3 regions of the Streptomyces sp. IBSNAI002 genome follow, and region 3 is predicted to be linked to each of the others. Evidence: riboswitches for the same ligand, from Rfam matches in the RefSeq annotation. Region 3 holds a riboswitch; each other region holds the start of a gene.

Region 1 (9,801 bases), 2.6 Mb from region 3:
AGGAGCCCGCCCGGACCGCCGCGAAGGCCCTGCACATCGAGGTCAACCCGCGCTACGGCTCCTTCGACGTCGAGCAGATCAAGCTCGGCGCCGGGGAGACCCCCTGGATCACCCAGCGGACCCGGCCCGAGCAGGCACCCGCCGGAGCCTGAGGCGCGCCCGCGGAGGTAGGTTCGGGGGGTGACCGACCACGATCCCTCCGAGTCCACCGCGGCCGAGCCCACCGGGCGCATCGTCCTGCTGACCACCAGCCACCGGGTCGCCCCCGGCGTGCTGTCCTGGCCCGCGTGGCAGACCCTGCACGCCGCCGAGCGGGTGCTGTGCGCCGACCCCGGCCACCCGCAGCTGCCGTACCTGCGGGACGCGGGTGTCGAGGTCGTGCAGGGGAGCCCGGACGCGCAGGAGCTGGTCGGGGCCTGCGCCGGGGGCGGCACGGTCGTGGTGCTCCTGAGCGGTGAGGGCGACCAGCGGCTCACCGACGGGCTGGCCCGTCTCGCGGGCTCGGGCCGGGTCGCCATGCCCGATCTGGAGCTGCTGCCCGGCTCGTACGACCTGCCGGGCGCCCGCCTGCTCGATCTGGTCCAGGTGATGGACCGGGTCCGGCGCGAGTGCCCGTGGACCTCCCGGCAGACCCACCGGGGCCTGGCCAAGTACGCGATCGAGGAGGCGTACGAACTGGTCGAGGCCATCGAGGACGGGAGCCGGGAGGAACTGCGCGAGGAGCTCGGGGACGTCCTGCTCCAGGTGGTGTTCCACGCCCGGATCGCGGAGGAGGGCGCCGGGGAGGGCACGGCGCAGGACGGCGAGGAGTCCGGTGACGATGACGATGACGAGGGCGCCGGCGGGGCGTTCTCCATCGACGACGTGGCCGGGACCCTCGTGGAGAAGCTGATCCACCGGCACCCGCACGTCTTCGGCGACGAGAAGGCCGAGACCCCGGAGGACGTCAGCGCGCACTGGCAGCGCACCAAGGCGGTGGAGAAGAGCCGCGAGTCCGTCACGGACGGGATCCCGCTGGGCCAGCCGGGGCTCGCGCTCGCGGCCAAGCTCGCCGGGCGGGCCCGTACGGGCGGGGTGGCCGTGGAGCTGCCCCGCGGCGAGGGCATCGGCTACGAGCTGCTGGCGCTGGCGGCACGCGCCGAGGCGGCGGGCACCGACCCCGAGACCGCGCTGCGCGCCGCCGCCCGCGCCTACCGGGCCGCGATCCGGGCCGCCGAGGGCGTCGGCGAGTAGCCCACGGCGGCACCGGACGAGCTACGCCGGACGAGCTACGCCGGATCCCCCGGCGCGCGGCCCGAGGGGTTGTGCCAGTGCGGCGAGGGGCGGTTCAGGAACCACTCTCCGAAGCCCAGCGGGCGGCCGTTCGGGCCGTGGCCGCGTCCGGCGGCGGGCACGGAGTCGTGGAAGATCCGGCCGGGCAGGGCGCCCAGCTCCTCCAGGAGGCGGGCGGTCTCCTCGACGAACAGCGGCGGTCCGCTGAGGTAGACGTCCTGCTCGGGCCACATCCCCCGGTGGCCGAGCGCGGTGGCCAGCCGGTCCGTGGCCTGGTTGCGGTGCTGCCCGGGGGCGGGCGTGAGGTAGGTGACGCAGAGCCAGGGGCAGGCGGCGGCGTACTCGTCGATCAGCGGGCGGTCGTAGAGGTGCGCGGCGTCCCGCGCGACCACGAAGAGCCGGACGTCCTGGTCGGGAGGGCGCTCCGCGAGGTCCTCCAACAGGGCCCGGACCGGCGCCCACCCGGTTCCGGCGGCGATGAGGCTGGCCGGACGGTCCCCGCGGCGGAAGGTCAGCCGCCCGCCCGCGGCACCGAGCCGCAGCATCTCGCCCGGCTGCACGTCGCGGACCAGGGCGGTGCTGAGCCGGCCCCGCTCGATCCGGCTGACGTGCAGGTCCAGCGTGCCGTCGGGGCGGGGGGCGTTGCCGATGGAGTAGGTGCGCCAGGTCCTCGGGACGCGTTCGCTGCTCACGCTCGCGTACTGGCCGGGGAGGTAGGGGAAGGGGGCGTGCGGCTTCAGGGTCAGTACGCCGATGTCTTCGCCGTACTGGAGATGGCGTACGACCTCCGCGTCCCACCAGGCCGGCTCCCGCTCCTCGGCCGCGGCGGCGCCGGCCAGCATCGCGTCGGCTATCAGCTGGTACGCCTCGGCCCAGGCCTTCTCGGCCTGCGGGGTCCAGGCCTCGCCGGAGGCCTCGGCGAGGGCGGCGAGCAGGCTGGTGCCCACGGCCGCGTAGTGCTGGGGTCCGGCCCGGAACTTGCGGTGGTCGCGGCCCAGGTCGCGGAGATAGGGGAGGAGCCCGTCGTCCTCCAGGTGGGCGATCACGTGGGTGAGCGCGGCGAAGAGCCGGTCCCGCTGCCGTTCCATGTCCTCGGAGGAGGCCGGGAAGAGCTCACGGATGCCGGGGTTGTGCCAGAAGAGGTGGGAGTAGAAGTACTTGACCGCGTGCTCGGCCCGTCTCTCCACCACCGCGAAGCTGCTCTTCAAGATCCTCACATCCACAAAACCGAAAGTAGGAATGCCGGGGAAGGTGAGGTCAAGTGACGGCGGATCTGCGGACAGCCGCGGCGAAGCACCCATATGGGATGGGGGGACGGCGCCGGGATACGGTCATCGGGTGCACGAGCAGACCCCCGCAGACCCCGCAGACACCCCTTCGGCCCGCCCCGCCGGCCGGGGCCCGACCCTCTTCGACTGGGAGTTCGCGACCGATCCGTATCCGGCGTACGCCTGGCTGCGCGAGCACGCGCCGGTGCACCGCACCAAGCTCCCCAGCGGGGTCGAGGCCTGGCTGGTCACCCGGTACGCCGACGCCCGCCAGGCCCTGGCCGACCAGCGGCTCAGCAAGAACCCGGCGCACCACGCGGAGCCCGCGCACGCCAAGGGCAAGACCGGGATCCCGGGGGAGCGCAAGGCCGAGCTGATGACGCACCTGCTCAACATCGACCCGCCGGACCACACCCGGCTGCGGCGGCTGGTGTCGAAGGCGTTCACCCCGCGCAGGGTCGCCGAGTTCACCCCGCGGGTGCAGGAGCTGACCGACCACCTCATCGACGGGTTCGCGGAGCGGGGGGAGGCGGACCTCATCCACGAGTTCGCCTTCCCGCTCCCCATCTACGCCATCTGCGAGATGCTCGGCGTACCGCGCGAGGACCAGGACGACTTCCGCGACTGGGCGGGGATGATGATCCGCCACGGCGGAGGCCCGCGCGGCGGAGTGGCCCGTTCCGTGAAGCAGATGCGGACCTATCTCGGGGAACTCATCCACCGCAAGCGGGATGATCTGGGCAATGACCTCATTTCCGATCTTATCCGGGCGAGCGACCACGGTGACCACCTCACCGAGGCCGAGGCCACGGCCATGGCTTTCATCCTGCTTTTCGCCGGTTTCGAAACCACCGTCAACCTCATCGGCAACGGCGTCCACTCCCTCTTCATGAACCCGGGCGAGCGCGAGCGCCTCCAGGCCTCCCTCGCGGCCGGCGAAAGCGGCCTGCTGGAGACCGGCGTCGAGGAACTCCTGCGCTACGACGGCCCCGTGGAGCTGGCCACCTGGCGGTTCGCCACCGAGCCGCTGACCCTCGGCGGGCAGCGGGTCGCCACCGGGGATCCGGTCCTGGTCGTCCTCGCGGCCGCGGACCGCGACCCCGCGCGCTTCGCCGAGCCGGACACCCTCGACCTCTCCCGGACGGACAACCAGCACCTCGGATACGGGCACGGCATCCACTACTGCCTGGGCGCTCCGCTCGCACGACTTGAAGGACAGACCGCGCTTGCGACTTTGCTCACGCGTCTGCCAGATCTGGAACTAGCTGTTCCGCCCGAAGACCTGCGCTGGCGCGGCGGGCTGATCATGCGTGGCCTGCGCACCCTTCCCGTGCGCTTCACACCCCGAAACATCTGAAGGGCGACTGACCGGAAGTCAGTTGCCGACCGGAGTTGTGACAATCGTTCGAAGGCCGCTAGGTTCTGCCGTTACCCCGCCGTTATGCGAAAGGTGCAGCTCATGCGTTCCGGGAACGGCCGCCACAGACGCCCCCGCCAGGTGCCCGCGATAGTCGTCACCGCCGGAGTCACAGGCTCCGCGCTGGCACTGCCGCTGCTCGCCGCCACCAACGCCAGTGCGGCCGACACGTCCACGTGGGACAAGGTCGCCGAATGCGAGAGCGGCGGCGCCTGGAGCGCGAACTTCGGCAGCGGCCAGTACGGCGGCCTGCAGTTCAGCCAGGAGCAGTGGAGCAACGCCGGCGGACTCGACTTCGCCGAGCGGGCCGACCTGGCGAGCCGTTCCCAGCAGATCGCGGTGGCCGAGCGGGTGCTGGCCTCCCAGGGCCCGCAGGCGTGGCCGCTGTGCGCGGCTTCGGCCGGGCTGGACGGCCAGGGCCCCGCCGCCGAGGTCGACCCCGGCCTGCCGGGCGGCTCCCAGGCCGGCGCCGCGCCGTCCCGCCCGGACCACGGCGTGCCCACCACCGGGACCGGCAAGCCGTCCACGGACTTCGGCGCTCCGACGCAGCCCGCGCCGAGCCCGTCGTTCGCGCTCCCCGACGGCCCGCTCGCGCCCTCCCTCGGACTGCCCGTCATGCCCTCGCCGGACGACCCCACCACGGCGCCCGCCCCGGTGGAGCCCACCGAGCCGACCGCCCCCGTGAGCCCGGACGCGCCCACCACGCCGCCCGTCACCCCGCCGGTGACCCCGGGCCAGCCCCCGGTCACCGGGCCCCCCGTGGCCCCGGGCGACCCGACGGCGCCTGCGGCCCCGGAGACCCCCGAGGCCTCGCCCGACCCCGCCGCACCGCCCGTGACCGCCCCCGAGGGCAACGGCAAGCACCGCGGCGCGCCCGCGCTCGAGGCCCCCGGCCCGTCTGACGTCCCGTCGGAGCCCACGTACACCGTCAAGGAGGGCGACAGCCTGACGGCCATCGCGGACGCCAAGGGACTCAAGGGCGGCTGGAACGCCCTCTACGAGGCCAACGAGCAGGTCATCGGCGAGAACGCCGATCTGATCAAGCCCGGACAAAACTTGGATCTAACTGCCGAATAAGGGCACTTCGGGCAGCCGGAAAGAGTTGATTGTCCGTTTTCTGTAAGTGAGACATGTGTCTCTTCCGGTCAACTGGCGTGTCCCACCCGGCGGCTGCCGCAAACCCCGCCCTCACCTGCGCAAACATCCGTACGAGGGGCGCAAGTAGGGCCCGTTTCTCCCCGATGCCGCTCGTTGAACATCGGGGAGAGACCTGTCTACCTTCTGAATCGCTCGCCACCGCGAGCTCCTTCGACCGCATCGCCGAATCCTGCCGGCGGACGGGGGGAACAGTCGTCGCGTCAAGCGCCGAAGGCAGGAGCGGGGGAACCAAGGTAGGTGCCGGGAGCGGCCGTTGAGAGACGGTCACGCCACCGGCTAGGGGTTAAGACGTGCGCTAGGTCGCACGGCCGGGCAACTCACTCGCCCGAACCCGACAGCTCACCTCGTAGGCGTCGGTGAGGAGAAACTCCATGCTGCTTTCCGGCAAGGGCAAGCACCGTCGCGGTACTGCAATCGAGCGGTCCGTCCGCATCGTCACGCTCGCCGGTGTCGCCGGTGTGGCCGTCGCCGCCCCCCTGATGGCCGCGGGCACCGCCAGCGCCGCCACCGCGTCCGAGTGGGACAAGGTCGCGCAGTGCGAGTCCGGCGGCAACTGGGCCATCAACACCGGCAACGGCTACTACGGCGGCCTGCAGTTCTCGTCCTCCACCTGGGCCGCGTTCGGTGGCAAGTCGTACGCCCCGCAGGCCAACCAGGCCTCGAAGTCCCAGCAGATAGCCGTCGCGGAGAAGGTCCTCAAGGGCCAGGGCAAGGGCGCCTGGCCGCACTGCGGCAAGGGCCTGTCGAACTCCTCCTACACCGGCGGCGGCGCGACCGAGGCCGCCCCCAAGCAGGAGAAGAAGACCGAGCCCAAGAAGACCCAGCCGAAGAAGACCGAGCCGAAGAAGACGGAGCCGAAGCGCGCCGAGGCCCCGGTCACCGGCTCCGAGCGCACCGAGACCCCGGCCCCGCAGACCGGCAACGGCTCGTACGAGGTGAAGTCCGGCGACACCCTGGGCACCATCGCCGAGGCGAACGGCGTGCAGGGCGGCTGGCAGAAGCTGTTCGAGCTGAACAAGGACATCGTCTCGGACGCCGACCTGATCTTCCCGGGTCAGAAGCTGAAGCTCAGCTGAACACTGCGGCAATAGCCGCGGTGTCCCCGAGCAACAGGCAGTACCACGCACCACCACCCACCGCCCGGCGCGCCTTCCCCACGCGCCGGGCGGTGGCGCGTGCGCGGGCGGGGCCGTGATGATCAAGAGCCCTATGTCCCGGAAGAGGGGTATTCGGACCCTTTTTCGTCCCAGGACCCGGGCGGTCGGCGGGCCCAGTGCCCGGAGCCGGTTAGGCTCTAGGCGGCAAGGCCATCCCACGGCCTGATGCCACCGCACACCCAGCGTCACATCCCAGAAGGAGATGCTCGTGCCGTCCATCGACGTCGTCGTAGCCCGGGAAATCCTGGACTCCCGAGGCAACCCCACGGTCGAGGTCGAGGTGGGCCTCGACGATGGCAGCACCGGCCGTGCTGCAGTTCCGTCCGGCGCCTCCACCGGTGCCTTCGAGGCCATCGAGCTCCGTGACGGTGACCCCAACCGTTACATGGGCAAGGGTGTCGAGAAGGCCGTCCTCGCCGTCATCGAGCAGATCGGCCCGGAGCTCGTCGGCTACGACGCCACCGAGCAGCGCCTGATCGACCAGGCCATGTTCGACCTGGACGCCACCGACAACAAGGGCTCGCTCGGCGCCAACGCGATCCTCGGCGTGTCCCTCGCCGTCGCGCACGCCGCGTCCGAGGCCTCGGACCTGCCGCTCTTCCGCTACCTCGGCGGCCCGAACGCGCACCTGCTGCCCGTTCCGATGATGAACATCCTCAACGGTGGGTCGCACGCCGACTCCAACGTGGACATCCAGGAGTTCATGATCGCCCCGATCGGCGCGGAGTCCTTCTCCGAGGCGCTGCGCTGGGGTGCCGAGGTCTACCACACCCTCAAGAAGGTCCTGCACACCAAGGGCCTCTCCACCGGTCTCGGTGACGAGGGCGGCTTCGCCCCGAACCTGGAGTCCAACCGCGCCGCGCTCGACCTCATCGTCGAGGCCATCAAGCAGGCCGGCTACACCCCGGGCAAGGACATCGCGCTCGCGCTCGACGTCGCCGCGTCCGAGTTCTACAAGGACGGCAAGTACGAGTTCGAGGGCCAGTCCCGCTCGGCCGCAGAGATGACCGAGTACTACGAGGAGCTCGTCTCCGCGTACCCGCTCGTCTCCATCGAGGACCCGCTGTACGAGGACGACTGGGCCGGCTGGAAGGTCATCACCGACCGCCTCGGCGCCAAGGTCCAGATCGTCGGCGACGACCTCTTCGTCACCAACCCGGAGCGCCTGGCCCGCGGCATCGAGGAGGGCTCCGCGAACGCCCTGCTCGTGAAGGTGAACCAGATCGGTTCGCTGACCGAGACCCTCGACGCCGTCGAGATGGCCCAGCGCAACGGCTTCAAGTGCATGATGTCGCACCGCTCCGGCGAGACCGAGGACGTCACCATCGCCGACCTTGCCGTCGCCGTGAACTGCGGTCAGATCAAGACCGGCGCCCCGGCCCGCTCGGACCGCGTCGCCAAGTACAACCAGCTGCTGCGCATCGAGGAGATCCTCGACGACGCCGCGGTGTACGCGGGCCGCAGCGCGTTCCCCCGCTTCAAGGGCTAACCACGCCCTCGCCTCCGTACGTCCCCGCACTCGGTCCCGTACCGTGTGCGGGGACGTAGTGCGTAGTGCGTACACAGGGGAGGCGGATCAATGGCCGGGAACCGGGATCGGTTCTCCACCTTCTCGACCGCGACCAGGCTCAAGCAGCTCGGCGAGCGGACCGCCGCGCATGTCTACCGCTCGCAGTCGCGCCGCCAGGTCCGCCGCAGCCGGCTCACCGGCCGTGCCGCGCTCCTGGTGCTCGTCCTCTGTACCCTGGTCGTCGCCCTCGCGTATCCGATGCGCCAGTACGTGTCCCAGCGTTCGGAGATCGCGGAGCAGCAGCGGGCCGCGGCCGCCGCGCGGGAGCGCCTGGAGCGGCTCCGCGACGAGAAGGCCCGCTGGCAGGACGACGCGTACGCGGAGCAGCAGGCGCGCAAGCACCTGCACTTCCTGCGCCCGGGGGAGATCGGCTACATCATGACCGACCCGGGGGCCCAGGCGGCGGCCGAGCGGCACCGCACCGGCCAGGCCGGCTCCGACCGTCCCTGGTACTCCAACGTGTGGGACGGAGTGGACAAGGCCGACCGCCCCGGCGACTGAGCCCGACCGCACCCGTACCGCATCCGTACCGCACCGCATCCGTACCGCAGTACCCATCCACGAGAACGAAGAGACTTCCTCCAGGCATGCAGACGCCCCCGCCCCAGACCGACCGGACCGAGCCGACCGACGCGGACATCGAGGCGTTCGAGCAGCAGCTCGGCCGCCCGCCGCGCGGGCTGCGCGCCATCGCCCACCGCTGCCCCTGCGGCCAGCCGGACGTGGTCGAGACCGCGCCGCGGCTCCCCGACGGCACCCCCTTCCCGACGCTGTACTACCTGACGTGCCCGCGCGCGGCCTCCGCGATCGGCACGCTGGAGGCCAACGGCGTGATGAAGGAGATGCAGGCCCGGCTCGCCGAGGACTCCGAGCTCGCCGCCGCCTACCAGGCCGCGCACGAGGACTACATCCGGCGCCGCGACGCCATCGAGGTGCTCCAGGGCTTCCCCAGCGCCGGCGGCATGCCGGACCGGGTCAAGTGCCTGCACGTGCTGGTCGGCCACTCGCTGGCCGCGGGCCCGGGCGTGAACCCGCTCGGCGACGAGGCGATCGCCATGCTGCCGGAGTGGTGGGCCAAGGGCGCCTGCGTCACCCCGTGCGGGGAGAAGAAGGCGGACGACGAGGGGCCGCGGGGATGACCCGGGTCGCCGCCGTCGACTGCGGTACGAACTCCATCCGCCTGCTCGTGGCGGACTGCGACCCGGACACCGGCGAGCTCGTCGAGCTGGACCGACGGATGACGGTCGTCCGCCTCGGCCAGGGCGTGGACAAGACGGGCCGGCTCGCGCCGGAGGCGCTGGAGCGCACCTTCGCGGCCTGCCGGGAGTACGCGGCGGTCATCAAGGAGCTCGGCGCGGAGAAGATCCGCTTCGTGGCGACCTCGGCCTCCCGGGACGCGGAGAACCGCGACGACTTCGTACGGGGCGTCCTGGACATCCTGGGCGTCGAACCCGAGGTGATCTCCGGGGAGCAGGAGGCGGAGTACTCCTTCACCGGCGCCACCAAGGAGCTCGTCGTCCACGACCTCCCGCCGGCTTCGTCCGGGGGGACCCCCGTGGAGCGGCCGTTCCTGGTGGTGGACATCGGCGGCGGCTCGACCGAGTTCGTGGTCGGCGAGGAGCAGGTGCGCGCGGCCCGCTCGGTGGACGTGGGCTGCGTCCGGATGACCGAGCGCCACCTGGTGGTGGACGGGGTCGTCAGCGACCCGCCGACCGCGGCGCAGGTGGCCGCCATGCGGGCCGACATCGAGGCGGCGCTGGACCTGGCCGCCGAGACGGTCCCGCTGGCCGAGGCCCGCACCCTGGTGGGCCTGGCCGGCTCGGTGACCACGGTCGCCGGGATCGCCCTCGGCCTGCCGGAGTACGTCTCCTCGCGGATCCACCACTCCCGGATCGGCTACGAGCAGGTCCGCGAGATCAGCGAGCGCATGCTGACCTCGACCCACGCCGAGCGCGCGGC
Region 2 (9,801 bases), 710 kb from region 3:
GACGCCACCGGCAAGCAGACCTGGAGCGACCTGCGCCAGCGCAAGAAGTCCCTGCCGGTGGTCGCCGCCCTCGCGGCCGAGGGGCCCGCCGCCGAGGAGCTCGCCCAGCTGCTCGCCGCCGACGCCAAGAGCAACGACTTCGAGAACTTCTCGGAGGAGGAGTTCGCGGCCCGCGCGGCGCTCATCGAGGCGGCCGGCGGACGCCAGTGGACCGCCGACGAGGCGCGCCGCCAGCACGCGGTGGCCATCAGGGCCCTGGACGACGTCGACATGCCCCGGCGGGTGCGCGACCAGCTCGTGGCCCTCGCCGACTTCGTCGTCGTGCGCAAGAGGTGAACGCCGCACGGAAGCGGATATGACTCGCGAGTCGCCGGCCGGCGACGCCACCCCCGACTGACGGAGGCGCGCGCCGGCCGACGGCAGACCCCAGCACAGCAGAGGACAGACTGCACGAAGGGGAAGCCATGACAGCGACGACCGACGGCAGCGCCGAGGGCGCTGGCGCTGGCAGCGAAGCCGCCCCCGGGGCCGCGGACGGTGCGGGTCCGGACGGCTTCGCCGCCCGGTGGGGGGCGGCCGCGCCGGAAAGCGGCCGCGGCGGGGTCCGTACCGCCACCGCCGACCTGCCCGAACCGCCCGACGGCGACCGGCGGGAGGTGTACGAGGCCGCCGCGCGGGCCACCCGGCACCTGCTGGCGCGGCAGGACGCGGCGGGGTGGTGGAAGGGCGACCTCGAGACCAACGTGACCATGGACGCCGAGGATCTGCTGCTGAGGCAGTTCCTCGGGATCCGCGACGAGGCCACCACCCGCGCCGCCGCCCTGTTCATCCGCGGCGAGCAGCGGGACGACGGAACCTGGGCCACCTTCCACGGCGGACCGCCCGAACTCTCCGCCACCATCGAGGCCTACGTGGCCCTGCGCCTGGCCGGCGACGCCCCGGACGCCCCGCACATGGCCCGCGCGTCGGCCTGGATCCGGGCCCACGGCGGGATCGCCTCGGCCCGGGTCTTCACCCGCATCTGGCTGGCCCTGTTCGGCTGGTGGAGCTGGGACCACCTGCCCGAACTCCCGCCCGAGCTGGTGTTCCTGCCGCCCTGGGTGCCGCTGAACATCTACGACTTCGGCTGCTGGGCCCGCCAGACCATCGTCCCGCTCACGGTCGTCTCCGCGCTGCGCCCGGTCCGCCCGGCCCCCTTCGCCCTCGACGAGCTGCACGCCGACGCCCGGGTGCCGAACCCCGCCCGGCGGCTCGCCCCGCTGGCCAGCTGGGACGGCGCCTTCCAGCGGATGGACCGGGCCCTGCACGTCTACCGGCGGTTCGCCCCGCGCCGGCTGCGCAAGGCGGCCATGTCCGCCGCCGCCCGCTGGATCGTCGAACGCCAGGAGAACGACGGCTGCTGGGGCGGCATCCAGCCGCCGGCCGTGTACTCGGTCATCGCCCTGCACCTGCTCGGCTACGACCTCGGCCACCCGGTGATGCGCGCCGGACTGGAATCCCTCGACCGCTTCGCGGTGTGGCGCGAGGACGGGGCCCGGATGATCGAGGCCTGCCAGTCCCCGGTGTGGGACACCTGCCTCGCCGCGATCGCGCTGGCCGACGCGGGTCTGCGCCCCGACCACCCGGCGCTGGTCAAGGCCGCGGACTGGATGCTCGGCGAGGAGATCGCGCGCACCGGGGACTGGGCGGTGCGCCGGCCCGGGCTCGCCCCCGGCGGCTGGGCGTTCGAGTTCCACAACGACACCTACCCCGACATCGACGACACCGCCGAGGTCGTCCTCGCGCTGCGCCGCGTCAAGCACCCGGACCCGGCCCGGGTCGAGGCGGCCATCGCCCGCGGGGTGTCCTGGAACCTCGGCATGCAGTCGAAGAACGGCGCGTGGGGCGCCTTCGACGCCGACAACACCAGCCCCTTCCCGAACCGGCTGCCCTTCTGCGACTTCGGCGAGGTCATCGACCCGCCCTCGGCCGACGTCACCGCCCACGTGGTGGAGATGCTCGCCTTCGAGGGCAGGGGCGGCGACGCGCGGACCCGGCGCGGCGTCGCCTGGCTGCTCGCCGAACAGGAGCCCGACGGGGGCTGGTTCGGCCGCTGGGGCACCAACTACGTCTACGGCACCGGGTCGGTGGTGCCGGCCCTCACCGCGGCCGGCATCGCCCCGGGGCATCCCGCGATCCGGCGGGCCGTGCGCTGGCTGGAGTCCGTACAGAACGAGGACGGCGGGTGGGGCGAGGACCAGCGGTCCTACAAGGACCGGTCCTGGGCCGGGAAGGGTGCCTCCACCCCCTCGCAGACGGCGTGGGCGCTGATGGCGCTGCTGTCGGCGGGCGAACGGGACGGCAGGGCCGTCGAGCGGGGAGTCGCCCACCTGGTCGCGACCCAGCGGGAGGACGGCTCCTGGGACGAACCCCACTTCACGGGCACCGGCTTCCCCTGGGACTTCTCCATCAACTACCACCTGTACCGGCAGGTGTTCCCGCTCACCGCGCTCGGCCGCTACCTGCACGGGGAACCGTTCGCGGCCGCCGGAGGGTCCTGATGTCCGCGGCCCGGGGGAACGGAGCCGCGGACCCGGGTCCGCTGCTGGTGGCCTGCGCCCTGCGCATCGAGCAGACGGCGCTGCGCAGCGCGGGCCGCGGGGACTACGCCCTGCTCCGCACCGGCATGGGCCCGCGCGCGGCCGGACGGTCCGTCGGCCGCGCGCTGGAGCGGCCGGGGATGGACCGGGCGGCCGTCCTCGCGACCGGGTTCTGCGCCGGGCTGGTGCCCGGCATGCACCCCGGCGACCTGGTCGTCGCCGAGGAGACCCGGGATCCGCAGGGGGTGGTCGCCTGTACCGGGACCGCCCTGCTCGCCGAGGCACTGGCCCGGGCCGCCCCCGGCCGGACCGTGCACACCGGCGCACTGACCGGATCCGACCACGTCGTCCGCGGCCAGGAGCGCGCGCAGCTGCGCGCCACCGGCGCCATCGCGGTCGACATGGAGTCCGCGGCCACCCTGTGGGCCGCCACCCGGGGCGGCTGCCCCCCGTCGGGGGGAGGACGCCCGGTTGCGGCCGTCCGGGTGATCGTGGACGCTCCGGAGCATGAGCTCGTCCGCATCGGCACGGTCCGCGGTGGAATATCGGCCTTCCGCGTACTGCGTGCCGTACTGCCCGCGTTTTATGACTGGCACCGTTCTTTGCTGCTCCCCAGGAGGTGAGCCAGATGGCCATGCCGCTGCGCCAGACCATCAGGGTCGGGACGTATCTGCTCGAACAGAAGCTCCGCAAGCGTGAGAAGTTCCCGCTGATCGTCGAGCTGGAACCGCTCTACGCGTGCAACCTGGCCTGTGAGGGGTGCGGGAAGATCCAGCATCCGGCCGGGGTGCTCAAGCAGCGCATGCCGGTCGCCCAGGCGGTCGGCGCCGTGCTGGAGTCGGGTGCGCCCATGGTGTCCATCGCGGGCGGCGAGCCCTTGATGCACCCGCAGATCCACGAGATCGTCCGCCAGCTGGTCGCCAAGCGGAAGTATGTGTTCCTCTGCACCAACGCGATGCTCCTGCGCAAGAAGATCGAGAAGTTCACCCCGTCCCCGTACTTCGCCTTCGCCGTGCACATCGACGGGCTGCGCGAACGGCACGACGAGTCGGTGGCCAAGGAAGGTGTCTTCGACGAGGCGGTCGCGGCCATCAAGGAGGCGAAGAGGCGCGGCTTCCGGGTCACCACCAACTCGACGTTCTTCAACACGGACACCCCGCAGACGATCATCGAGGTGCTCAACTACCTCAATGACGACCTCCAGGTCGACGAGATGATGATCTCGCCCGCCTACGCCTACGAAAAGGCTCCCGACCAGGAGCACTTCCTGGGCGTCGAACAGACCCGCGAACTCTTCAGGAAGGCCTTCGCGGGCGGCAACCGCAGGCGCTGGCGGCTCAACCACTCGCCGCTCTTCCTGGACTTCCTGGAAGGAAAGGCCGATTTCCCCTGCACGGCCTGGGCCATTCCGAATTACTCGCTCTTCGGCTGGCAGCGCCCCTGCTACCTGATGAGCGACGGATACGTCCCGACGTACCGGGAACTGATCAACGACACGGACTGGAGCAAGTACGGCCGCGGAAAGGACCCGCGCTGCGCGAACTGCATGGCGCACTGCGGATACGAGCCCACCGCCGTCCTCGCCACCATGGGCTCCCTCAAGGAGTCCCTGCGCGCGGCGCGGGAGACGATCGGCGGGAACCGGGACGCGTCGGCATGACGCCCCCACCGGGAGGGGGGACGGAGGGCGGCCGGGGCAAGGGCTTCGACCTCGGCGCCCTGCTGGCCGAGCGCGGCGGCGAGCGGTACGAGCTGCACGCCCGGCACCTCAACCACCAACTGCCGCGGATGCTCCACACCATCGGTTTCGACAAGGTCTACGAGCGGGCCGAGGGCGCCCACTTCTGGGACGCCGAGGGCAACGACTACCTCGACATGCTGGCCGGGTTCGGGGTGATGGGCCTGGGCCGGCACCACCCGGTGGTCCGCCGCGCCCTGCACGAGGTCCTGGACGCCCAGCTCGCCGACCTCACCCGCTTCGACTGCCAGCCGCTGCCCGGGCTGCTGGCCGAGAAGCTGCTCTCGTACAGCCCCCACCTGGACCGGGTCTTCTTCGGCAACAGCGGCACCGAGGCGGTGGAGACGGCCCTGAAGTTCGCCCGGTACGCGACGGGACGGCCCAGGGTCCTCTACTGCGACCACGCCTTCCACGGGCTCACCACGGGCTCGCTCTCGGTGAACGGGGAGGACGGCTTCCGGGACGGTTTCGCACCGCTGCTGCCCGATACGAAGATCGCCCTCGGGGACCTGGGCGCCCTGGAGCGCGAGCTGCGCAAGGGCGACGTGGCGGCCCTCGTCGTCGAGCCGATCCAGGGCAAGGGCGTCCTCGCCGCTCCGCCCGGCTTCCTGCTCGCCGCGCAGGAACTGCTGCACCGCCACAAGGCGCTGCTGATCGCGGACGAGGTGCAGACCGGCCTCGGACGGACCGGCGACTTCTACGCGTACCAGTACGAGCCGGGCGTGGAACCCGACCTGGTGTGCGTGGCCAAGGCGCTCTCGGGCGGCTACGTGCCGGTCGGTGCGACCCTGGGGAAGGACTGGATCTTCAAGAAGGTCTACTCGTCCATGGACCGGGTCCTCGTGCACTCCGCGAGCTTCGGCTCCAACGCCCAGGCGATGGCGGCCGGACTGGCGGTGCTGTCGGTCATGGAGGACGAGGAGGTCGTCGCGCACGCCCGGGCCGTGGGCGACCTGCTGCGCGGGCGGCTCGCGGCCCTGGTGGACGAGTACGAGCTGCTGCACGAGGTGCGGGGGCGCGGGCTGATGATCGGCATCGAGTTCGGCCGGCCGTCCTCGCTGGGGCTGCGCAGCCGGTGGGCCATGCTCCAGGCGGCCCGCAAGGGGCTCTTCGCGCAGATGGTCGTGGTGCCGCTGCTGCAGAAGCACCGGATCCTCACCCAGGTGTCCGGAGACCACCTGGAAGTGATCAAGCTCATCCCGCCGCTGATCGTGGACGAGCGGGACGTCGACCGGTTCGTCGGCGCCTTCCGCGAGGTCATGGACGAGGCGCACGGCGGGTCGGGGCTGATGTGGGAGTTCGGCAGGACCCTGGTGAAGCAGGCCGTCGGCAACCGGTGACGGCCTGCTCCGGCAGGCGGCGGGACGGCCGGACCGTCAGGCCAGCAGCCGGTCCCGCAGCCGGGCGAGGGTCTCGGGCGTGAGCCCGAGGCCCTCCGTCAGGTAGCCCTCGCGTCCGCCCCACTGCTCGTCGATGGTGTCGAAGGCCGCCGTCAGGTACTCGGCGCGGGCGTCGAAGAGCGGGGCGAGGAGCTCCATCACCTCGGGGGAGCGGGCCTCCTGCGACTCGCTGCTGCGGCGCACCCGGTAGCGGCGGTGCGGGGCGTTCGATTCCAGGTAGTCCGCGATGATCGCGTCCCGCTCGACACCGAGCGCGAGCAGGACGACGGCGACCGAAAGGCCCGCGCGGTCCTTCCCGGCCGCGCAGTGCAGCAGGGCGGGGACACTGTCCTCGGCGAGGGCGTGCACCACCCGGCTGTGCTCGGCCGTGCGGTGCCGGATGATCGTGCGGTACGACTGCGCCATCCGGGCCGCGGCCTTGCCGTCGCCCAGGACCGAGCGGAGCTGGTCGAGGGCGCCCTCGCGGACCATGGCCCAGAACTCGCGGCCGTCGGCCGGGTCCGAGAGCGGGATGTTGACGTTCCTCACCCCGGGGAGGACGACGTCCGGTCCCTCCAGGGCGTGGTCGGCGTCGTTGCGGAAGTCGAAGATGGTGTGGAGCCCGAGCGATGCCAGGAACTCCGCATCGGTTTCGGTGGCATGTGCGAGATGTCCGCTTCGGAACAGTCGTCCCGTCGCCACTCGTTGTCCGTCAGAAGTTGACAATCCGCCCACATCGCGGAAATTGCGCACTCCGGACAGTTCCGGCTCCTGTATCTGCTGGGTCAAAGGAACTCCTCCGCTTCTTCATGGGACAGCTTGTCCGTATTGAGCTGGTTGGCTCCAACTTGCCATGCCCGGCGGCGAGATCGGGCACGGCCCCGTGAGCCAGATCATACGGTGACCGTGCGTGCCTGATCGCGAAAGCCGAATGGCCCGGCCGGGGCGGTTGTTGACGGTGCGGAATGGACGGAGGGTGACCGGAATTCCGTCGATCCCTCACCCCGGTGATTCTTCAGGGGAATTCATGGCTTGTTACGTACGGGCGGACTCGATTACCTTCGCGATCGATCCGGGTGGACCGCCTAATCCTGCCGCCTCCCGGAAACCCCACCGACTATTCACGCGCGCGGCAGGAGCGGGGGAACCAGGTAAGCCGCTGTTCCGGATCTTTCCCCGGAACGGCTTGGGGTGAAGTCGTACATGTTCCGTTCATGTACGTCCGGACATCTCCAGTCCGAACCCGACAGCTCACCTCGCAGGCGACGGAGAGGAATTCGCCATGCCTGCAAAGGGTAAGCACCGCCGTCCCAAGTCCCGTTCCCTTTCCCGCGGTCTCGCCGTCGCCGGCACCGGTGGTGCGGCCCTCGCGCTGCCCCTCATGGGTGCGGCCGGCGCCAGCGCCGCCCCGGCTCCCGCCGCCGCTCCGGCCACGGCCCCCGCCGTCGCTCCGCAGCTCCCGGTCGCGTTCCAGGCCGCGCCCGCCGCCGCCGAGTCCGCACCGGCCGTCTACACGGTCGTGCCCGGCGACTACCTCTCCAAGATCGCCGCGGAGCGCAACCTCTCCGGTGGCTGGGAGAAGCTCTACGCCGACAACCGCGAGGCCGTCGGCACCGACCCCTCCCTGATCCACCCGGGCCTGAAGCTGACCCTCGGCGCGAAGTCGGCGGCCCCGGCCGAAGCGGCTCCGGCTCCGGCTCCCGCCGAGCGGTCCTCGACCGGCGCCCCGTCCGCCGACGAGGGCTCCTCCGGTGAGCAGGCGGCCCCCGCCCCCGCCCCGCAGCCCAAGCAGAAGCCGCAGGGCGGCGGCTCGTCCACCGAGGCGAAGGCCCCCGGCGCCGGATTCGTGGCCCCGGTCCCCGGCGGGATATCCACCCAGTACCGGGCCTCGGGCGCCATGTGGTCCTCGGGCTACCACACCGGCGTCGACTTCATCGCGAGCTCCGGCACCGACGTCAAGGCCGTCGGTGCGGGCACCGTGGTCTCGGCCGGCTGGGCCGGATCGTACGGCAACGAGGTCATCATCAGGCACGCGGACGGCAAGTACTCCCAGTACGGCCACCTCTCCTCGCTCTCCGTCTCGGCCGGCCAGAGCGTCACCGCCGGGCAGCGCATCGGCCTCTCCGGCTCCACCGGCAACTCGACCGGCCCGCACCTCCACTTCGAGATCCGCACGGGCCCGTCCTACGGCTCGGACATCAGCCCGGTGAGCTACCTCCGCTCGAAGGGCGTCACCATCTGACGGCGGCCGCCGTCGGAGCACGGACCCGCGTCAGGCCGGGACCCGAGGGGGGTCCCGGCCTGATGTGTACTTATTCCTTATCCTCCGCGTGGTATAGATCACGGTCCGTCAACCCCTGCTTACGTTGGCGTAGGTCGTGTGCGCGGGTGAAGGATGTCGTTCCGTGGCAGCGACGAAGACGACACTCAAGACCATCGGCTCGTACGCGGCGATCGGGGACAGCTTCACCGAGGGCGTGGGGGACCCGGGACCCGGGGATTCTTATCTCGGCTGGGCGGACCGGCTCGCCGTGCTCCTGGCCGACCAGCGCGACGAACACGACTTCCGGTACGCGAACCTGGCCGTGCGCGGCCGGCTCCTCGACCAGATCGTGGCCGAGCAGGTACCGCGGGCCAAGGAGCTCGCGCCGGACCTCGTGACCTTCTGCGCGGGCGGCAACGACATCATCCGGCCCGGCACCGACCCGGACGACGTGGCGGAGCGGTTCGAGGCCGCCGTCGCCGACCTCACGGGGGCCGTCGGCCTGGTCATGATCACCACCGGCTTCGACACCCGGGGGGTGCCGGTCCTCAAGCACCTCCGGGGCAAGGTGGCGACGTACAGCGCGCACGTGCGCGCCATCGCCGACCGCTACGAGTGCCCGGTGCTCGACCTCTGGTCGCTGAGGTCCGTACAGGACCGGCGCGCCTGGGACGCCGACCGGCTGCACCTGTCGCCCGAGGGGCACACTCGGGTGGCGCTGCGCGCCGCTCAGGTGCTCGGGCTCGAGGTGCCGGCCGACCCGGACCAGCCCTGGCCGCCGCAGCGGCCGCGCGGCTCGGTGGACGTGACCCGGGACAACATCCAGTGGGCGCGCGAGCACCTCGCGCCCTGGATCGGGCGGCGGCTGCGCGGCGAGTCCTCCGGGGACCACGTCGAGGCGAAGCGCCCGGACCTGCTGCCCCTGTAGGGGGCCGCAGACGGAGGACGGGGGCCGTAAGCGGAATCCTTCGGGGTATGTGTGCGTTGGCATGGTCGTAGACCGACGACCGTCCCGACCCCATTCTCCCAGGAGGCGCCTTGACCGGCTCCCGTCCCCCGCGTCCCCTGCGTCCGCGGTTGCGTGCCCTGCGGCCCGAAGCCTTCGGCGCCGACCCGTCCGGCGCCCGGCTGGAGCGCATCCACCGTTCGCCGAACTTCGCCGACGGCGTCTTCCAGAACCCGCTCGGGGCCCGGACCAGGCCCTCGGGGTCGATGGCGGAGTTCGCCAAGATCTACTTCCACCGGGAGCAGCGGATCCGGCGGACCCCCGGCGCCCCCATCCCCGTGTACCCGACGACCCTCGCGGAACTGGCCAAGCCGCCCGCGAGCGGACTGCGGATCACCTGGATGGGACACTCCAGCGTGCTCGCCGAGATCGACGGGCGACGCGTGCTGTTCGACCCGGTGTGGGGCGAGCGGTGCTCGCCCTTCCCCTTCGCCGGGCCCAAGCGGCTGCACCCCGTACCCGTACCGCTGGCCTCGCTGGGCCCGGTGGACGTCGTGGTGATCTCGCACGACCACTACGACCACCTCGACCTGCCGACGATCAAGGAGCTGGCCGGCACGGACACGGTCTTCGCCGTGCCGCTCGGCGTCGGCGCGCACCTCGAGCGCTGGGGCGTGCCCGCCGACCGGCTGCGCGAGCTGGACTGGAACGAGAGCACCAAGGTCGCCGGGCTGTCGCTCACCGCGACCCCGGCCCGGCACTTCTGCGGACGCGGACTGCGCAACCAGCAGCACACCCTGTGGGCCTCCTGGGTGGTCGCGGGGGACGCGCACCGGATCTACCACAGCGGGGACACCGGCTACTTCCCCGGCTTCACGGAGATCGGCGCAGAGCAC
Region 3 (9,801 bases):
ATCGCGTCCCGGGCCGGGTCCACGGCCGAGAAGTGGATCACCTTCGCGTTGTCGGCGAGCTTGATGCCGGCCATGCCGCCCGCCGGGCGGCCCTGCGGGCGCACCTGGGAGGCCGGGTAGCGCAGCAGCTGGGCGTCGTCGGTGAGGAAGACCAGGTCCTCCTCACCCGTGCGCAGTTCGACCGCGCCGACGATCCGGTCGCCGTCCTTGAGGGTGATGACCTCCAGCTCGTCCTTGTTGGCCGGGTAGTCCGGCACGACGCGCTTGACCACGCCCTGTTCGGTGCCCAGCGCCAGGCCCTGCGAGGACTCGTCCAGCGAGGTCAGGCAGACCAGCTTCTCGTCCGCCTCCAGCCCGGAGAGGAACTCCGACACCGGTGCGCCGCCCGCCAGGTTCGGCGCGGCGTGCGTGTCCGGCAGCTGCGGCAGGTCGATCACCGACAGCCGCAGCAGCCGCCCGTACGAGGTGACGGCGCCCACGTCGGCGCGGGCGGTCGCCGCGACCTGCGAGACGATCAGGTCGTGCCTGGCGCGGGCGCCGCCCTCCTCCGCGGGCAGCGGATCGCCGTTCGCGGTCCGCGCCAGCAGGCCGGTCGAGGACAGCAGTACGCGGCAGGGGTCGTCCGCGACCTCCAGCGGAACGGCTGCCACCGCGGTGCCCGCGGACTCCAGCAGGACCGTACGCCGCTCGGTGCCGAACTTCTTGGCGACCGCGGCCAGTTCCGTGGAGACCAGCTTGCGCAGCTCGGTGTCGGACTCCAGGATCCCGGTCAGCTCGTCGATCTCGCCCGTCAGCCGGTCGCGCTCGGACTCCAGCTCGATCCGGTCGAAGCGGGTGAGCCGGCGCAGCGGGGTGTCCAGGATGTACTGGGTCTGGATCTCGCTCAGCGAGAAGCGCTCGATGAGGCGCTCCTTCGCCTGCGCGGAGTTGTCGCTGTCCCGGATGAGGCGGATGACCTCGTCGATGTCGAGCAGGGCCACCAGCAGGCCCTCGACCAGGTGCAGCCGGTCGCGCCGCTTGCCGCGGCGGAACTCGCTGCGCCGCCGGACGACCTCGAAGCGGTGGTCGAGGTAGACCTCCAGCAGCTCCTTGAGGCCGAGGGTGAGCGGCTGCCCGTCCACCAGCGCCACGTTGTTGATGCCGAAGGACTCCTCCATCGGCGTCAGCTTGTAGAGCTGCTCGAGCACGGCTTCAGGATGGAAACCGTTCTTGATCTCGATGACCAGGCGCAGGCCGTGCGAGCGGTCGGTGAGGTCCTTGACGTCCGCGATGCCCTGGAGCTTCTTCGAGCCGACCAGGTCCTTGATCTTCGCGATGACCTTCTCGGGGCCGACCGTGAACGGCAGCTCCGTGACGACCAGGCCCTTGCGGCGGGCCGTCACGTTCTCCACCGCGACCGTCGCGCGGATCTTGAACGTGCCGCGGCCGTTCTCGTAGGCGTCCTTGATGCCCGAGAGCCCCACGATCCGGCCGCCCGTGGGCAGGTCCGGACCCGGGACGAAGCGCATCAGCGCCTCCAGGTCCGCCTGCGGGTAGCGGATCAGGTGGCGGGCGGCCGCGATGACCTCGCCGAGGTTGTGCGGGGGCATGTTGGTGGCCATGCCGACCGCGATCCCGGACGCGCCGTTGACCAGCAGGTTCGGGTAGGCGGCGGGCAGTGCCACCGGTTCCCGCTCCTGGCCGTCGTAGTTGGCGGTGAAGTCGACGGTGTCCTCGTCGATCGACTCCGTCATCAGTGACGTGGCGTCGGCCATCTTGCACTCGGTGTAACGCATGGCGGCCGGCGGGTCGTCGTTGCCGAGCGAACCGAAGTTGCCGTGGCCGTCGACCAGCGGCAGCCGCATGGAGAAGGGCTGGGCCATGCGCACGAGGGCGTCGTAGATCGACGCGTCACCGTGCGGGTGGAGCTTGCCCATGACCTCGCCGACGACACGGGCGCACTTGACGTAGCCGCGGTCGGGGCGCAGACCCATCTCGTTCATCTGGTAGACGATGCGGCGGTGCACCGGCTTCATGCCGTCACGGGCGTCGGGCAGGGCACGGGAGTAGATCACCGAGTACGCGTACTCGAGGAAGGAGCCCTGCATTTCGTCGACGACGTCGATGTCGAGGATCTTCTCCTCGAAATCCTCCGGCGGCGGGGTCTTCGTGCTGCGGCGGGCCATCGCTGCGCGGCTCCTTAACCAAGAATGGGTGTGCGGGGGTCTGACGCGGACCATTGTGGCCCGAGGCACCGACAACCCGGACTCCGACCCCAGGGGGTGACCCGGGAACTTATCCGGTCGTCGACGCGCTTGCATACAGTGGCAGGTCTGACGGAAATCTCTGCATCGCGTATCGAAGGGACCACATGCCCATGGGTCACACGGCCACAGCCCAGGCCGGCTCCGGCGGCCTGACAGCGACCGAGCACCGGCTGGCCAACGGCCTGCGCGTGGTGCTGTCCGAGGACCACCTGACCCCGGTCGCCGCGGTCTGCCTCTGGTACGACGTCGGCTCGCGCCATGAAGTCAAGGGGCGTACCGGCCTGGCTCACCTCTTCGAGCACCTGATGTTCCAGGGCTCGGCGAACGTGCCGGGCAACGGGCACTTCGAGCTGGTCCAGGGGGCCGGCGGCTCGCTCAACGGCACCACCAGTTTCGAGCGCACCAACTACTTCGAGACCATGCCGACCCACCAGCTGGAGCTCGCGCTGTGGCTGGAGGCGGACCGGATGGGTTCGCTGCTGGCCGCGCTGGACGACGAGTCCATGGAGAACCAGCGCGACGTCGTCAAGAACGAGCGCCGCCAGCGGTACGACAACGTCCCGTACGGCACCGCCTTCGAGCGGCTGACCGCCCTCGCCTACCCCGAGGGCCACCCGTACCACCACACGCCGATCGGCTCCATGGCCGATCTGGACGCCGCCTCCCTCGAGGACGCGCGCGCCTTCTTCCGCACGTACTACGCGCCCAACAACGCGGTCCTGTCGATCGTGGGCGACATTGACCCTCAGCGCACGCTCGCGTGGGTCGAGAAGTACTTCGGCACCATCCCCTCGCACGACGGCAAGCAGCCGCCCCGGGACGGTTCGCTGCCCGAGGTCATCGGCAGCGAGCTGCGCGAGGAGATCGTCGAGGAGGTCCCGGCGCGTGCGCTGATGGCCGCCTACCGGCTCCCGCACGACGGCACCCGCGAGTGCGACGCCGCCGACGTGGCGCTGACCGTCCTGGGCGGCGGCGAGTCCTCCCGGCTCCACAACCGCCTGGTACGCCGCGACCAGACGGCCGTCGCGGCCGGGTTCGGCATGCTGCGCCTGGCCGGAGCGCCCTCGCTGGGCTGGCTGGACGTCAAGACCTCCGGCGGCGTCGAGGTCCCGGACATCGAGGCGGCCGTGGACGAGGAGCTCGCGCGGTTCGCCGCCGAGGGCCCGACGGCCGAGGAGATGGAGCGCGCGCAGGCGCAGCTCGAGCGGGAGTGGCTGGACCGGCTGAGCACGGTCGCGGGCCGCGCCGACGAACTGTGCCGGTTCGCGGTGCTCTTCGGCGACCCGCAGCTGGCGCTGTCCGCGGTCCAGCGGGTCCTGGACGTGACCGCCGAGGAAGTACAGGCGGTGGCCGCGGCCCGGCTGCGCCCGGACAACCGCGCGGTGCTGGTCTACGAGCCGCTGGCCGGCTCCGACGAGTCCGCCGGGAACGACGACGAGAACGAGGGGGCGGAGCAGTGAGCGACACCGCAGCCGTCACGATGACCTTCCACCCGCGCCCGCAGGCCGGGGAGCCGCAGCCGTGGGCCTTCCCGGCCCCGGACCGCTCGGTGCTGTCCAACGGCCTGACCCTGCTGCGCTGCCACCGGCCGGGTCAGCAGGTGATCGCGGTCGAGGTCAACCTCGCCGCCCCGCTGGACGCGGAGCCCGAGGGCCTGGACGGGGTGGCGACCATCATGGCCCGCGCCCTGTCCGAGGGCACCGACAAGCATTCGGCCGAGGAGTTCGCGGCCGAGCTGGAGCGCTGCGGCGCCACCCTCGACGCGCACGCCGACCACCCGGGTCTGCGGGTCTCCCTGGAGGTCCCGGCCTCCCGGCTGCCCAAGGCGCTCGGCCTGCTCGCCGAGGCCCTGCGCGCGCCGGCCTTCGCCGACTCCGAGGTCGACCGGCTGGTGCGCAACCGGCTCGACGAGATCCCGCACGAGCTGGCCAACCCGCAGCGGCGCGCCGCCAAGCAGCTCTCCAAGGAGCTCTTCCCGGCCGGCCTGCGCATGTCGCGCCCGCGCCAGGGCACCGAGGAGACGGTCGCCCGGATCGACTCCTCGGCCGTACGGTCCTTCTTCGAGGCCCACGTACGCCCCGCCACGGCCACCGCGGTCGTGGTCGGCGATCTGACCGGCATCGACCTGGACGCGGTCCTCGCCGACACCCTGGGCGCCTGGACGGGCAACACCGCCGAGCCCCTGCCGGTGCCGCCGGTGACCGCCGACGACACGGGCCGCGTGGTCATCGTGGACCGGCCCGGAGCGGTCCAGACGCAGCTGCTGATCGGCCGGATCGGGCCGGACCGGCACGACCGCGTGTGGGCGGCCCAGGTGCTCGGCACGTACTGCCTGGGCGGCACCCTGACGTCGCGCCTGGACAAGGTGCTGCGCGAGGAGAAGGGGTACACGTACGGCGTGCGCGCCTTCGGCCAGGTGCTGCGCTCCACCGCCGACGGCCGGGGCGCTTCGATGCTCGCCATCAGCGGCTCGGTGGACACCCCGAACACCGCCCCGGCGCTGGAGGACCTCTGGAAGGTGCTGCGCACCCTCGCGGAGGGCGGTCTGACCGACACCGAACGGGACGTGGCGGTGCAGAACTTGGTGGGCGTGGCCCCGCTCAAGTTCGAGACGGCGGCCTCGGTCGCGGGCACCCTGGCCGATCAGGTCGAGCAGGAGCTGCCGGACGACTACCAGGCGCAGTTGTATGCGCAGCTGGCCGAAACGGGCACGGTGGAGGCGACTTCGGCGGTCGTGAAGGCCTTCCCGGCCGACCGTCTGGTCACGGTGCTGGTGGGTGACGCGACGCAGATCGAGGAGTCGGTGCGGGCCTTGGGGATCGGCGCCGTGAGCGTCGTCACCAACTGACCCCGGCCGACGGCACGACAAGGGGCTCTGGCGGACATATCCGCCGGAGCCCCTTTTGTCCGTTTAGCGGAGAGGTTGCTTTTATGTGGTGTGGCGTACGCAACAAAAGGGCGTGTCTGTTTGCCGATTGACTGATGATCCGCCTAGCGTCACCTGTGCTGTCCGTCAGTTGTACCCGCCGCATCCGCGGCACCGGACAGCGATCGCCGAGTCCCCGTCAGGCGCGAGCCTGGGGAGCCGGGGACCCACATCAGTCCCTGGGGTGAATCGGACCGCCTCGCAAGAGGAGGCCCGTAGGAGACCTTCCTGCTCCGAACCCGTCAGCTAACCCGGTAGGCGAGAGGGAAGGAAAGGATCAGCCCCTTCATGGCGTTTGGCAGTCGTGCCGCCGGTAAGCACCGTGGTTCCAGCCGTTTGAGCCGCAAGACCGCCGGCTACGCCGGCATAGCCGCCCTCGCCACCACTGGTGTCGTCGGCTCCCTCGCCGCTCCGGCCTTCGCCGCGGACAGCAGTGACAACCACTCCGCCTCGGACAACGCGCTCGGCGCGGTCGTCGTCGCCGAGGACCTCGCGGGTGACATCCAGGACCAGGCCGCGTCCCAGCAGCGTGCCGCCGAGCACGCCGCCGCCAAGGCGCAGGCCGAGGCCGACGCGAAGCAGCGGGCCGCCGAGGCCAAGCGCCTCGCCGAGGCCAAGGCGAAGGCCGAGCGCGAGGCCGCCGAGCGCGCGGCCCGCGAGGAGGAGCGCAAGCGCCTCAACACCTTCGTCTCCCCGCTCGACAGCTCGTACGTCAGCACGCAGTACAAGGCGGGCGGCGGCATGTGGTCCTCCGGCAGCCACACGGGCATCGACTTCCAGGCGCCCTCCGGCACCTCCGTCCACTCGGTGGGCGTCGGCGTCGTGGTCGAGGCCGGCTGGGGCGGCGCGTACGGCAACAACGTCGTGATCAAGCACAACGACGGTACGTACACCCAGTACGGGCACATGTCCTCGCTGAGCGTCTCCGTCGGCCAGCAGGTCACCCCCGGCCAGCAGATCGGCCTCTCGGGCTCCACGGGCAACTCCAGCGGCCCGCACCTGCACTTCGAGGCCCGCACCGGTGCCGACTACGGCTCGGACATCGACCCGATCGCGTACCTGCGCTCGCACGGCGTCAGCCTCTGACCCGCACCCCACCGCTCACCGAAGGCCCCGGCTCCCCGAGCCGGGGCCTTCGTGCTGCCCGCCGGATACATGTTCGTCATTTCCGGCGGCTCTCTGAAATTATCGTGTGTTGCAATAGAGTCGCAGCACGCGCAGGCGCGTCATGGATATGCGCGGTCTTTGGCGTGGCAGTCGAAAATCGGAGATGGCGGAGGTCCGGTCTTGCGTATTCCCGCGCACGCGGTATGCACTGCGATCCGCGACGACATCGTCTCCGGGGTCTTCGGGCCGGGCGGCAGGCTGACCGAGGAAGTGCTGGCCCGGCGGTACGGGGTCTCGCGGGTCCCGGTCCGCGAGGCGCTGCGGACCCTGGAGTCCGAGGGGTTCGTGACCACGCGGCGGCACGCGGGCGCCTGTGTGGCCGAGCCGACCGAGCAGGAGGCCGCCGACCTCCTCGAGCTGCGGATGCTGCTGGAGCCCCTGGCGGCGGCCAGGGCGGCCCGGCGGCGCACCGAGGGGCACCTCAAGGTGCTGCGCGGGCTGGTCAGGCTGGGCCAGGAGCGGGCCAGGCGGGGCCAGGGCGAGGACCTGCGGTCGCTGGGCGGCTGGTTCCACGAGACCCTCGCGCAGGCCTCCGGGAGCCCGGGCCTGATCGCGCTGCTGACGCAGATGCGGCACAAGCTGGCGTGGATGTACGTGGTGGAGGCGCCGGCCCGGCCGGTGGACTCCTGGGCCGAGCACGGGGCGATCGTGGACGCGGTGGCGCGGGGGGACGCGGAGCGGGCGCGGACGCTGACGGCCATCCACGCCGACCGGGCGGCGGGCGCGCACCGGCCGCGGCCGCGGGCGGCCGTGAGCACTTCGCAACCTGCCGTAAACATGTCGAGCGGCCGTCATTAACAGGAGCCGTATACAAAGGTGGGGTATTCGTGCGCCGCTTCCGGAATTCCGGTCGGCGTCAATTCGGCGTGCCGAAAATCAACCCCGCCCGGTGCGCCGAATTCCGGATGCGCCGGATTCCCCTGCGTGAACGCGAAAGCCGCGGTCCCCGGATGGCGGGGCCGCGGCTTGCGCGCGTGGACCGTGCGGGCCTGTGGGCCCGTGTGGTCGCGGGGCGACGGAGGTGTCGAACCCGAAGGGTCAGACGGTCTCGGGGAGCTCCTCGAGACCCTCGGCGACCAGCTTCGCGAGGCGGTCGAGCGCCGCCTCGGCGCCTTCGGCGTCGGACGCGAGGACGATCTCCTCGCCGCCCTGGGCGCCGAGGCCCAGAACCGCCAGCATGGAAGCGGCGTTGACGGGGTCGCCGCCGGCCTTCGCGATGGTCACCGGGACGCCGGAAGCGGTCGTCGCACGGACGAAGATCGAGGCGGGACGAGCGTGCAGGCCCTCGGCCCAGCCGACGTTGACGCGGCGCTCTGCCATGGTGATGCCCTTCAGGTTCTTACGGTTGTCTAGACCAGTCTCTCACGACGTCCGGAATGCTCGGACCGACCTTCGGCCCGAATCCTCCGCCGTTCGACCTTCCCCAGCTTGCACGGGTTTGCCCCAGTGTGCCTGATGCGCCGCGCGCACGCTGGCAGGCGGTTTCCGGCCGTAAGGTAGGCCCATGACCACCGAGTCGGACCCTTCGTACCCGGCCCACTGGGAGGCGGACGTCGTCCTGCGCGACGGCGGCACCGCCCGGATCAGGCCGATCACCCCGGACGACGCGGGCCGGCTGGTCAGCTTCTACGAGCAGGTCTCCGACGAGTCGAAGTACTACCGCTTCTTCGCCCCCTACCCCCGGCTCTCCGACCGCGACGTGCACCGCTTCACGCACCACGACTACGTGGACCGCGTCGGCCTCGCGGCGACCATCGGCGGGGAGTTCATCGGCACCGTCCGCTACGACCGCATCGGAGCCGACGGCCGGCCCGCGTCCGGACCCTCCGACGAGGCCGAGGTCGCCTTCCTCGTCCAGGACGCCCACCAGGGCCGCGGGGTGGCCTCCGCCCTCCTCGAACACATCGGCGCGGTGGCCCGGGAGCGCGGCATCCGCCGGTTCGCCGCCGAGGTGCTGCCCGCCAACACCAAAATGATCAAGGTGTTCACGGACGTCGGCTACCAGCAGAAGCGCAGCTTCGAGGACGGCTCGGTCCACCTCACCCTCGACCTCGAACCCACCGCCGAATCCCTCGCCGTGCAGCGCGCCCGCGAACAGCGCGCCGAGGCCCGCTCGGTGCAGCGGCTGCTCGCCCCCGGCTCGGTCGCGGTGATCGGAGTCAGCCGCTCCGGCGCGGGCGTGGGGGCCGCGGCCCTGCGCACCCTGCGCGACAGCGGCTTCCACGGCCACCTCTACGCGGTCAACGAGGCGGTCGCCCTCGACCTGCTCGAGGGCGTACGGGCCTACCGCACGCTCGACGCCGTCGGCGCCCCCGTCGACCTCGCGGTGATCGCCGTTCCGGCGGACCGGGTCCCCGAGGCCGTCGCGGCCTGCGGCGAACACGGCGTCCAGGGGCTCGTCGTGCTGTCCGCCGGATACGGGGAGAGCGGGCCGGCCGGCCTCGCCCGCCAGCGCGAACTCGTGAAGCAGGTGCGTTCGTACGGGATGCGCCTGATCGGGCCCAACGCCTTCGGGGTGATCAACACCGCGCCGGAGGTGGAGCTCAACGCCTCGCTGACGCCCGCGCCGATGCCGATGCGCGGCCGGACCGGCCTGTTCACGCAGTCCGGGGCGATCGGCATCGCCCTGCTCTCCGCCCTGGTGCGCCGGGGCGAGGGGCTGTCCTCGTTCGTCTCCGCGGGGAACCGGGCCGACGTCTCGGGCAACGACATCCTCCAGTACTGGTACGACGACGAGGCGACCGATGTCGCCCTGCTCTACCTGGAAACCCTCGGCAACCCGCGCAAGTTCACCCGCCTCGCCCGCCGGACGGCTGCCGTCAAGCCGGTGGTCGTCGCCAGGGGCGGCCGCCACACCCCCGCCGGACACGTGGTCCCGGGCACCCGGCTGCCGGAGGCCACCGTCTCCGACCTGCTCCGGCAGGCGGGCGTGATCCGGGTCGACACGGTGACGGAGCTGGTGGACGCCGGGCTGCTGCTGGCCTCGCAGCCGCTGCCCGCCGGACCGCGCGTCGCGATCCTCGGGAACTCCGAGTCCCTCGGGGTCCTGACCTACGACGCCTGCCTGACCCAGGGGCTGCGGCCGCTGCCGCCGCTCGACCTGACCACCGCGGCCTCGCCCGAGGACTTCCGGACGGCGCTGGCCGCGGCGCTGGCCTCCGACGCGAACGACGCGGTCGTGATCACCGCGATCCCGTGGGTGAACGAGCAGACCCCGGCGGACGACCTCGCCGAGGCGCTGCGCTCCGCGGTGGCCGGCCGACCCGGCAAGCCGGTGGCGGTCGTCCACGTGGAACTCGGCGAGCTGGCCGAGGCACTGGCCGCTCCACAGACCACGCCCGCGCAGGGCGACCCCGCCCCGCCCGCTGCCGCCCCGCCGGCTTCCGCCCCGCCGGCTTCCGGACCGCCTGCCTCCGGGCCGCCTGCCTCCGGGCCGCCGGTTTCCGAGGCGGCCGGCCGGGC

Evidence for each region. Region 3 has a riboswitch for cyclic di-AMP ahead of ACTVZO_RS30155 (M23 family metallopeptidase). Riboswitches for the same ligand answer to the same signal wherever they lie in the genome.
Region 1: another riboswitch for cyclic di-AMP. It lies ahead of ACTVZO_RS17960 (transglycosylase family protein); the one in region 3 lies ahead of ACTVZO_RS30155 (M23 family metallopeptidase).
Region 2: another riboswitch for cyclic di-AMP. It lies ahead of ACTVZO_RS32980 (LysM peptidoglycan-binding domain-containing M23 family metallopeptidase); the one in region 3 lies ahead of ACTVZO_RS30155 (M23 family metallopeptidase).

What each region holds. Positions count from the first base shown of each region.
Region 1 covers NZ_JBQPXG010000002.1:3,695,013-3,704,813, reverse strand. Annotated here, with positions in the region: gene ACTVZO_RS17985 (SurA N-terminal domain-containing protein) at 1-152, shown strand, start outside; gene ACTVZO_RS17980 (nucleoside triphosphate pyrophosphohydrolase) at 181-1,233, shown strand; gene ACTVZO_RS17975 (globin domain-containing protein) at 1,269-2,489, opposite strand; gene ACTVZO_RS17970 (cytochrome P450 family protein) at 2,611-3,897, shown strand; gene ACTVZO_RS17965 (transglycosylase family protein) at 4,000-5,034, shown strand; cyclic di-AMP (ydaO/yuaA leader) riboswitch at 5,311-5,483, shown strand; gene ACTVZO_RS17960 (transglycosylase family protein) at 5,487-6,191, shown strand; gene eno (phosphopyruvate hydratase) at 6,475-7,761, shown strand; gene ACTVZO_RS17950 (FtsB family cell division protein) at 7,852-8,343, shown strand; gene ACTVZO_RS17945 (DUF501 domain-containing protein) at 8,430-8,981, shown strand; gene ACTVZO_RS17940 (Ppx/GppA phosphatase family protein) at 8,978-9,801, shown strand, end outside.
Region 2 covers NZ_JBQPXG010000002.1:6,994,301-7,004,101, forward strand. Annotated here, with positions in the region: gene ACTVZO_RS32950 (polyprenyl synthetase family protein) at 1-336, shown strand, start outside; gene shc (squalene--hopene cyclase) at 465-2,540, shown strand; gene ACTVZO_RS32960 (phosphorylase family protein) at 2,540-3,202, shown strand; gene hpnH (adenosyl-hopene transferase HpnH) at 3,208-4,239, shown strand; gene ACTVZO_RS32970 (aspartate aminotransferase family protein) at 4,236-5,657, shown strand; gene ACTVZO_RS32975 (tyrosine-protein phosphatase) at 5,694-6,485, opposite strand; cyclic di-AMP (ydaO/yuaA leader) riboswitch at 6,801-6,976, shown strand; gene ACTVZO_RS32980 (LysM peptidoglycan-binding domain-containing M23 family metallopeptidase) at 6,979-7,938, shown strand; gene ACTVZO_RS32985 (SGNH/GDSL hydrolase family protein) at 8,102-8,887, shown strand; gene ACTVZO_RS32990 (MBL fold metallo-hydrolase) at 8,998-9,801, shown strand, end outside.
Region 3 covers NZ_JBQPXG010000002.1:6,286,365-6,296,165, forward strand. Annotated here, with positions in the region: gene ACTVZO_RS30140 (DNA gyrase/topoisomerase IV subunit A) at 1-2,165, opposite strand, end outside; gene ACTVZO_RS30145 (M16 family metallopeptidase) at 2,357-3,706, shown strand; gene ACTVZO_RS30150 (M16 family metallopeptidase) at 3,727-5,094, shown strand; cyclic di-AMP (ydaO/yuaA leader) riboswitch at 5,289-5,448, shown strand; gene ACTVZO_RS30155 (M23 family metallopeptidase) at 5,461-6,258, shown strand; gene ACTVZO_RS30160 (GntR family transcriptional regulator) at 6,460-7,137, shown strand; gene ACTVZO_RS30165 (HPr family phosphocarrier protein) at 7,378-7,659, opposite strand; gene ACTVZO_RS30170 (bifunctional acetate--CoA ligase family protein/GNAT family N-acetyltransferase) at 7,844-9,801, shown strand, end outside.